3 regions of the Lysinibacillus canaveralius genome follow, and region 2 is predicted to be linked to each of the others. Evidence: riboswitches for the same ligand, from Rfam matches in the RefSeq annotation. Region 2 holds a riboswitch; each other region holds the start of a gene.
What was found. Region 2 has a riboswitch for thiamine pyrophosphate ahead of AA0Y26_RS11390 (3-oxoacyl-ACP reductase). Riboswitches for the same ligand answer to the same signal wherever they lie in the genome.
Positions count from the first base shown of each region.

Region 1: it holds a riboswitch for thiamine pyrophosphate, as region 2 does, so the genes downstream of both, AA0Y26_RS12470 (thiamine phosphate synthase) here and AA0Y26_RS11390 (3-oxoacyl-ACP reductase) in region 2, are expected to answer to the same signal.
Region 3: it holds a riboswitch for thiamine pyrophosphate, as region 2 does, so the genes downstream of both, thiC (phosphomethylpyrimidine synthase ThiC) here and AA0Y26_RS11390 (3-oxoacyl-ACP reductase) in region 2, are expected to answer to the same signal.

Region 1 covers NZ_CP154840.1:2,458,381-2,461,661, reverse strand. The annotation lists gene AA0Y26_RS12480 (YozE family protein) at 1-62, shown strand, start outside; gene deoD (purine-nucleoside phosphorylase) at 183-890, shown strand; TPP riboswitch at 1,426-1,523, shown strand; TPP riboswitch at 1,632-1,741, shown strand; gene AA0Y26_RS12470 (thiamine phosphate synthase) at 1,843-2,451, shown strand; gene thiO (glycine oxidase ThiO) at 2,435-3,281, shown strand, end outside.
Region 2 covers NZ_CP154840.1:2,254,251-2,257,531, reverse strand. The annotation lists gene AA0Y26_RS11405 (NAD(P)-binding domain-containing protein) at 1-205, shown strand, start outside; gene AA0Y26_RS11400 (N-acetyltransferase family protein) at 500-691, shown strand; gene AA0Y26_RS11395 (hypothetical protein) at 971-1,210, shown strand; TPP riboswitch at 1,435-1,532, shown strand; TPP riboswitch at 1,589-1,687, shown strand; gene AA0Y26_RS11390 (3-oxoacyl-ACP reductase) at 1,879-2,640, shown strand; gene AA0Y26_RS11385 (MFS transporter) at 3,041-3,281, opposite strand, start outside.
Region 3 covers NZ_CP154840.1:1,622,212-1,625,492, forward strand. The annotation lists gene AA0Y26_RS08075 (hypothetical protein) at 310-645, shown strand; gene AA0Y26_RS08080 (pentapeptide repeat-containing protein) at 808-1,359, shown strand; TPP riboswitch at 1,464-1,578, shown strand; gene thiC (phosphomethylpyrimidine synthase ThiC) at 1,813-3,281, shown strand, end outside.

The DNA.
Region 1 (3,281 bases), 200 kb from region 2:
AGATGTCCACTTCTGTATTTGATGAATTATGGGACTTATATGCAACAAAATATCAATTATAGGAAGCATGAGAAGGAATTAACAAACTACTCTAACTTTTCAAAGCAAGACGTCTAACGATTGCATCAAACAGGAAAACGAAGTATCATTAACTTGAAAATAACTGAAATGAGGGACTATTTATGAGTATCCATATTGCTGCTAAACAAGGCGAAATCGCTGATATCGTATTACTTCCAGGAGATCCGCTTCGTGCGAAATTCATCGCAGAAACATTTTTGGAAGATGTAACATGCTACAACGAAGTGCGTAACATGTTTGGATATACAGGTACATACAAAGGTCGCCGTGTATCTGTGCAAGGGACAGGTATGGGTGTACCTTCTATCTCGATCTATGCAACGGAACTTATGCAAGAATACGGTGTACAAAAATTAATCCGTGTTGGTACATGCGGTGCGATTCAAAAAGACGTAAAAGTGCGTGACGTTATTTTAGCACAAGCGGCTTCTACAGATTCACGCTTAAACCAAGTGATCTGGGGCGGCGGTATTGACTTTGCTCCAACTGCTGACTTCGATCTACTTCATAAAGCATACAATGCTGGTAAAGAAGCGGGCTTGAACTTGAAAGTGGGGAACATCTTCACTGCCGACATGTTCTATTCAGATGAAGAACAAAATGAAAAGCTTGCGAAATATGGCGTATTAGCAGTTGAAATGGAAGCTGCAGCACTATATACACTAGCAGCGAAGTTTGGACGTCAAGCATTAGCAGTACTGACTGTTTCTGACCACATTATTACTGGTGAGGTAACATCTTCTGAAGAGCGTCAAACAACGTTCAAAGACATGATGGTTGTAGCGCTTGAAGCTGCGATTCAAGAGTAGGAATACCAAGGGTTTGGTATTTGGTACTTTTTAACAAGTGCCCATAGTATGATTTGAGAAGTGCCTGACAGGTAAAAACTTGTCGGGTGCTTTTTTAGTTTAACGAATCAAATAGTGAGGTTGCGTTTTCCTTTTGTTCAATTGACAAAGGCATTTAGTGAGTCTGGGGGGTTAATACAAATTCACAACAATTGGCGGGATTGCAAAATTTAGATGATGTGTGAGCGGTGCTAGAGGTTTTTTATGGAGTTATGCTACGTTTTATCATAGCTGACTGTTGCTTTTATGATACAAGAGGGTTTAGATACAACACAATAGGCTTGAAGTAAAAGAAATACTTGTTTTTTATTGAATTGGTTGGTTGTTATTTGAGGTACATGAGAAAGATGAGAAAAGAAACTTGTTCATATAATTCAAAGTGAATCAACGCTAACGATTAAAAACCTTTTATCCCGCTTGGATCTAATGAATAATTCATACGATTCAAAAAATTATTGCATTTAACCATTTTTATCAGTACAATAAAAACAATTCAATGAATTTGCAGGGGGACGCGTGTGTGTTGAGAAGGTAAAACCTGACCCTTAGAACCTGACAGTTAATACTGGCGTAGGGAGCGATGAGTACATACATATGCACTTTTTAGGCATCTCTACTTTTGTAGTGGTGCCTTTATTACGCCTCAATATGAAGGGGAATGATGATATTCAGCAAACGGCAGATAGCCTATAAATTGAAAATGAATTTTACTAGGGGATCCCTTGATAAGGGCTGAGACGAAAGTAGGTACTTTTAAACCCTCATAACCTGATCAGATTTGTATCTGCGTAGGGAAGTAGCGGATGTTTATGTTTTGTGTGCCTTTGTGCATATGTTGCATTCAAACAGAACCACTTTCCTTTTGGGAGAGTGGTTTTTTGTTGCTTAAAATCAATAAAGGGAGCATGTAAATATGAAGCTAATGGCTGTAACAGATGATTGCCAGTCGGTTTTGGAGTTAGCGCAGGAAATAATTCAAATCCAGTATAGTGTTGATTTTATTCAAATACGCGAAAAGTCAAAGACGGTAAAGGAAGTGATGGCGCTGCTTGAATATTTGGACGAGGGAGGTGTGCCAAAAGAGAAACTCATCATCAATGATCGGTTGGATATTGCTTTGTGCAGCGGTATCCAAACAGTGCATTTACCAGAAAAGGGGCTGCCTGTGCAACAGGTAAAAGAGCGATTTCCGCATCTTCATGTAGGGAAATCTGTTCATGATTATGAGGGAGCTAAGGAGGCGGAGCGACAAGGAGCTGATTATGTGCTATACGGACATTGCTTTGAAACGAATAGCAAAAAAGGAAAGGCCCCAAACGGTCTTACCCCCATTATTGAAATGAAAGGGAGTTTAAAGATTCCCGTCTATGCGATTGGTGGTATTCAGGTAAATCGGCTCCAGGCATTGCGGGACGTGCAGGCAGATGGCATTGCGGTGATGTCGGGTATTTTTTCAGCCCATCGTCCAGTTGCTGAAGCAGAGCATTTTAGGGAGGCCATTCAATATGCAAAAAAGCTATGAGGTAGCCGTGATTGGCGGCGGGATTATTGGCAGTGCTATTGCTTACTATTTAGCGAAGGAGCAGGTCGATGTAGCCGTGCTAGAGGAAGGTCAGATTGGTTTAAAAGCGACAAGCGCAGCAGCCGGCATGCTCGGTGCCCATTCGGAATTGGAGGATGAGGTGAAAGCCTTTTTCTCTTTTGCGAGGTATAGTCAGTCTCTTTATTCCGTGTTAAAGGAAGAATTATACGAGCAGAGCGGGATTGACTTAGGTTTTAGGAAAGGGGGGATTTTAAAGCTTGCATTTTCTGAGCGTGACAAAGAAAAATTAGCAATGGTACTTGCACAGCCTACGGTGACATGGCTTGAACCAGAGGAAGTAAGAAATCTAGAGCAAGAAGTTACCCCGGATATCTTAGGTGCAGCTTATATTGAAGAGGATATAAATGTGTTGCCGGCGCGTGTATGCCAAGCCTTCGCAAAAGGTGCTCAGCTGTATGGTGCATCAATTGTAGAGCATACAAAGGTGTTGCATATTAAAAAACAGCAGGATCTGTTTGAAATTGAAACGACAAAGGAGCTTTTCAAAGCAAAGCGTATTGTCATTGCCAGTGGTGTGTGGAGTACTCCGTTCTTTCGGCAGCTTGGGTTACAGCACGAAATGATACCAGTCAAAGGGGAATGTATAGCTGTTGAGAGTGCCAATTTTGTTTTAAAGCACACGATTTTTCATGATAAATATTATATTGTGCCAAGAAATAATGGGGAGCTGGTCATTGGCGCTACGATGCAGGAAAATGACTGGTCAGAGCAAGTAAGCTTAAATGGGGTAGAGACTTTAATTCAAAAGG
Region 2 (3,281 bases):
GGAATTGCGTCAGCCTGAACAGAATTTTTATATAGTGGGGGCAAAATCATATGGACGCGCACCTACATTTTTGATGGCAACAGGCTATGAGCAAGTTCGTTCAGTTGTCGCTTATTTAGCTGGTGATATAGAAGCTGCAAGAAACGTACAGCTCAGTCTGCCGGAAACGGGTGTCTGTTACAGCGGTATAGGCGGTTGTTGCTAGGAAAGGTATTGGGTAGAGCTTGCAGAAGGGTTGCATACACAACTAGTCTTTTAAGTAAAAGATCATTCTTTATGATTTACAAAATAAGGCGGTTTCCTTAACGGAAGTCGCTTTTATAGGAGGAACAAAATGATTCGGAAAATGGCGAATCAAGATATAGAGATTGTTGTTGCTATTTATCAGGAAGGGATGAATACGGGTTGATCAACCTTTGAAACAATCGCACCAACACCAGCAAAATGGGATATAAAATTTGATAAAGGTTTGCGGGTTGTCTACGAAGAGAATGGGGCTGTGCAAGGGTGGATATCTGTTACGCCCATTTCAGTGCGTGAAGTATACAAAGGTGTTGCAGAAATAAGTATTTACATCAGGCAATCTGTTTCTGGAAAAGGGGTTAGCAGTATTTTATTGGAAGCTCTTTGTGAAGAATGCAGAAAATCAGGTTACAGGATGCTTCAATCATCCATTTTTCTAGAAAAATAGTGCAAGCCATTAGAGTACACGAAAAAGCCGGATTTCGTTTCGTAGGCGTTCGTGAAAAAATTGCATAACGAGACGGCTCCTGGTATAACACAGTGTTGATGGAGAAGCGGCTGGTTGACTAGCTTTTTAAGTGTTAACATGCAGGATGATAGACGAGATATTTACCTATACGTGTGCTTTGATAGTTAATTAGAAATAAAAGGTGAAATTATGCAGGTAAATACATGGAATTGATAGGAATATACTTATTTCTAAGTAGAATCTGATAGGGGTTTTACTTTGGAGCAGCAACAATTCAAGATAATTAAGTATAACCCTAAGTATGCTGAGCAGACAGTAGAAATTAAACCCGATATTTATAAATATGGTTTAGAATATGCTATCGATGAGAGTAGACGTGCTGAGATTACACCAATTTTGAATAAATTTGCTTTAAAGCTTCGCAATGCCCCTTTAGTTCCTGACTGTAGTTTTGTAAGTGCGGATCGTTACACTTTTATAAAAAAATTACGAAATTAATATTAGTGTTAGTCTGAGCATGGAACAGTATATCCTTTTAAACTTTAAGTGATTTAGGACAAGTGCTTGACTTTCTGGTATAGAGTTATATTATTAATATCTCTCTTATGAAAGGTTACAAACGATTGATTGGGACAATTGTTGGCTGCTTGTAAGGATGTAGTATTTAAGTTTAAAATGTACTTGTTAATAACAGCGAACTTTGATAGAATCAAGCTAATTAAATGCATTTGCAGGGGGACACAGTTGTGTTGAGAAGGTAAAACCTGACCCTTAGAACCTGACCGTTAATACGGACGTAGGGAGCAAAGTACATATTATTTTCCTGTACTTACTATGGCTCCGCGTAATTTACGTGGAGCTTTTCTTATGCAAATACTTTAATTGCAGGGGGACACAGTTGTGTTGAGAAGGTTAAAACCTGACCCTTAGAACCTGACAGTTAACACTGACGTAGGGAGCAATTATAGGTGTAGTATACACTTTTTTGGGCGTCTCTATATTAATAGGGACGTTTTTTTGCACTTACGTCTATCTAGTGAGGAGGAAACTGTATGGGGTTTTGTAAAAAGTTCGAAAAGGTGCAGATATCTTTACTGTCGTTTCCGTTCTTTACAAAATTCCGGGTCCCAAACAACTTTACAAAAATTAAGTAAGGGGAAATTATAATGAAACTACATGAACAAACCGTTTTAGTTACAGGTGCAAGTAGAGGCGTTGGAGAAGAACTCGTTAAAGCTTTTGTTAAGGAGGGGGCTAATGTCGTACTGAATTATTATAAAAGCGAGGAAAAAGCAACGCGTTTAGCGCAAAGTTTGGGTCCTCAGGTTATCGCTTTACAAGCAGATATACGCAATCAACAAGAAGTGCAGCAACTGGTCGAAACAGCAAAGCAACATTTTCATACGCCGATTACAACCATAGTCAATAATGCGTTGATTGATTTCGAATTTAATCCACTTTCGCAAAAAAATGTGTTTGACCTTCAATGGACTGATTACAATAAGCAATTTGAAGGAACGATTAAGGGTGCTTTGAATAGTATTCAAGCATGTGTTCAGGATATGAAGGACCTGGGATTTGGTCGAATTATAAATATTGGGACAAATTTATTTCAGCATCCCGTAGTAGCTTATCATGAATATACAACAGCTAAAGCAGCATTGCTCGGATTTACACGTAACATGGCCAAAGAGTTAGGTGCGTATGGCATTACAGTCAATATGATGTCTGGCGGACTCTTAAAACAAACGGATGCGAGTAAAGTTACGACAGCAGAAGTATTTCAAATGATTGAAGCTGCAACACCGTTACAAAGAGTGACAACACCAAAAGAGTTAGCAGACGTGGCTTTATTCTTTGCATCACCTTGGGGATGTGCTATCACTGGGCAAAATTTAGTCGTTGATGGTGGTCTTGTTATGGATTAGGATTTCAGAAAAAATCGTTGCAGCGATTTTTTCACCTACACCGGGAATTGTTTGGAGTAGTTTATATTCTTCAAGTTGTACCGCTAACTGATCAATCTCACGCTCCAACGTAGAAAGCTGTTGGTGGTATGCTTGAAGTAAATCTATATATTCAGATTGACAAGCAGGCTATGAAAAAGGGTTGACTGAAATGGGTTACGTTTTGCAGCTGCGATTATATCCTCTGCTTTTTCATACGTTAATTTTCAAAATTGATAAGGGCTTGAATAAAATCAAAATGAACATACACTATGATACTAATCATATGAGGAACCGCTAATTAATAGGAGTAACGGTATACCTAATCATAAAAAAGTATTAGGGAACAACTATATGTTCCTAATACTTTTTTCAACAGGATTTATGCTAATTTCTTTTGTTTCAGGTCTAAATAATAACTAATGAACGTTAGTACACTTGCACAGACTGCAACGATCCCGCCAACCCATGCTACATCCATTAAATTACCTTGATAGTATACAAATCCGCCGAGTGCAGATCCAAATGCGATACCTAAGTTACTTGCTACTGGCATTAGTGAAGCAGCAAGTCCTGTTGCTTTAGGCTGATAAATGCCAGCGAGGTCAATTAAATAAAGCTGA
Region 3 (3,281 bases), 630 kb from region 2:
ACGCTTAAAACATCTTTACGTTTACTTACGGCAGTAAGCCAAAAGTAGATTGGAAGATGTTTTTTGTATAAAGGGGAAGGCGGCTGAAATGTAGAATTACACAATAAAAATGGTACATGCGCTTATTATCGATATATCCAGGCAAGAACAGATAGGCATAGGTAAATGAAAGATAAATAACAAGTGTTTTTACAGCCTGCTTGACGGTTTAATTAAATTAGTCGGGAAATTTCAGTATTAGTATAGTATATTTTTAATAGAAGAAAGAGATTTCTACATCTATGAAAAGCATTAGAAGGAGTAATTATTTTGTCACGAAAAGAACGGATCGAAAGGGAAAGAGCTCGTTTATTTACCTTTTATCATTTTGCGAAATATTATAGCTACGGTATGCTGTTCGGTATCTTCGTGCTTCTATTCACTGAAGCGAGTATGGAAGCGGACGTATCCTGGTCATGGCAGACAGGAGTAGGGATTTTATTGCTGCTGCCAAGTTTTTATTTTTATATGAGAGAAACAGAAGAGTTCAATCAGAGCGGAGGATACTTTAAGCTGGCTGTCTTTCTTACTGTGCTGATAGGGGTCCTTATGAGTATTTTTGTATGTGCATTCTTGTTTGGGATGACGGACCAATTACTAAACTAGCAGTCTATCCCAACTGCTGCAAGATATATGAATGAAGTGAATACTTTATGAAACACTACTTTTACAGCGTGTTTTTTAGAAAGTTAGGAGAGGTTCAGTATTACACGATATGATGAATATCCGCAAGTAACAATTTCAGACGCTTTTAAAGCTGAGGAAGTAATGGAATGTGTGATCCGCCACGAAGTAGTGGATGAATGGAGGCTTGAAAAATACAGCCTATCGAACGTTGTTTTTGAACATTGTGTATTTCAGGCATGTGATTTTTCAAAGTTTGATGTATCGGATGTCTTGTTCAAACATTGTGACTTATCGAACAGCAAGTGGGAAGGCGGCTATTTCTACCGTACAAACTTCGTGAATTGCAAGCTGGTAGGAACAAGCTTTGCCGAAGGGCATTTTCAAGAAACGAATTTCACGCAGTGTTTTGCCAATTATGCTGTTTTTGCGGAATCCACGTTTAACCAAACGAAATTTTCCCACTGTACGATGCAGGGAACGGATTTTTATCACGTACGGCATAACGGGCTGCAATGGGATTCGTGTGATTTGAATGATGCGAGCTTTGAGGAAACTACGTTAAAGGGACTTGATTTCAGTCAGTCGATATTTGAGGTGCTGCATGTTGACCTGAAGCAGGTACAAGGCTGCAAAATTGCCCCGGGGCAGGCTGCATTATTTGCCATGATGCTCGGAATCGAAATACGAGAATAAGCATTCAGGGCATATAGCGGCTGGAACGTCTTATTATACAAAATAGTTAGAAAATATTCTTTTATTTTCATAACACTTCCTGTATACTAAACTTGCAACTCAATAGTAATAACTAGGGGAGTCCAATGAGTTGGGCTGAGAGGGAAACGCTGTGAAGTTTCTTGACCCTTTGGACCTGATCTGGATCATGCCAGCGTAGGGAAGTTAGTGTTCTTCATGTATTAGCAAACGATTACATGTACGCTGGGTCCATTTTTATAGATGGATTCAGCTTTTTTATTGTGTAACAGCTTCTTACTGAGCAGAAAGTAAAAAAGGAGTAACACTTTTTGTTAGTAGAAATATAGACGCTGTTTAAGTTAACTGCGGTGATTCGCATCATGTATAGTTTGTTTCCCTTTGCCACTTTGTTCTGGGTCTCGTCCCCTAATACTTTTAAAGGGAGAGATTTTTATGTCAACTACTTCATTTAACAAAGCAAGCATTGCCGCTATGTCATCCTTTCCATCAAGCAAAAAAGTATATGTAACAGGTTCAAGAGCTGATCTGAACGTGCCGATGCGGGAAATCAAGCTAAGTGCGACCACTGGAGCAGCAGGAGAACAGGAGAATCCGCCGGTTCGTGTGTATGATACAAGCGGTCCTTATACCGACCCTCACTATTCAGCGGATTTTACAAAGGGGCTGCCTGCTCTCAGAGAGAAATGGATTCTTGAGCGGGGAGACGTTGAAGCGTATGAAGGGCGTCAAATCAAGCCTGAAGACAACGGCTATAAAAGTAACAATGACCCGCGTGCTACTGAAAAGGCATTTCCTGCTTTAAAACGTAAACCATTAAGAGCGAAAGCAGGGAACAATGTCACACAGCTGCATTATGCAAAGAGGGGAATCATTACACCTGAAATGGAGTTCATTGCAATCCGCGAAAATATGGACCCTGAATTTGTTCGAAGTGAAGTAGCAAGAGGACGCGCCATTATCCCTTCCAATATTAATCACCCCGAGCTGGAGCCGATGATTATAGGACGCAATTTTCATGTCAAAATTAATGCGAACATCGGCAATTCAGCTGTGTCCTCTACGATCGAGGAAGAGGTTGAAAAAATGCTTTGGGCGACACGTTGGGGAGCGGATACAATGATGGACCTTTCGACAGGGAAAAACATTCACACAACACGGGAATGGATTATTCGAAACGCTGCTGTTCCGGTTGGTACCGTGCCGATTTATCAAGCGCTTGAAAAAGTAAATGGGATAGCAGAAAATCTCACATGGGAGGTTTATCGTGATACATTAATCGAACAAGCAGAGCAAGGGGTGGATTACTTCACAATTCATGCGGGAGTGCTTCTGCGTTATATCCCGTTAACAGCCAACCGTTTAACAGGTATTGTATCCCGGGGCGGGTCGATTATGGCACAGTGGTGCTTAGCTCACCACGAAGAAAGCTTCCTTTATACGCACTTTGAAGAAATATGTGAAATTATGAAAGCTTATGATGTGGCGTTTTCCCTTGGCGACGGCTTGCGGCCGGGCTCCATTCATGATGCAAATGATGAAGCACAGTTTGCGGAGCTTGAAACACTTGGTGAACTAACAAAGATTGCCTGGAAACATGATGTACAAGTGATGATTGAAGGACCGGGTCATGTGCCGATGCATCTCATAAAAGAAAATATGGATAAGCAATTGGAAATTTGCCAGGAGGCACCGTTCTACACACTAGGCCCTCTTACAACGGATATCGCACCGGGCTATGACCATATAACATCGGCAATCGGTGCTGCAATGATCGGTTGGTACGGGACGGCGATGCTGTGCTATGTGACACCAAAGGAACATTTAGGCTTACCGAACCGGAATGATGTGCGAGAAGGGGTCATCACTTACAAAATTGCCGCACATGCCGCAGATTTAGCAAA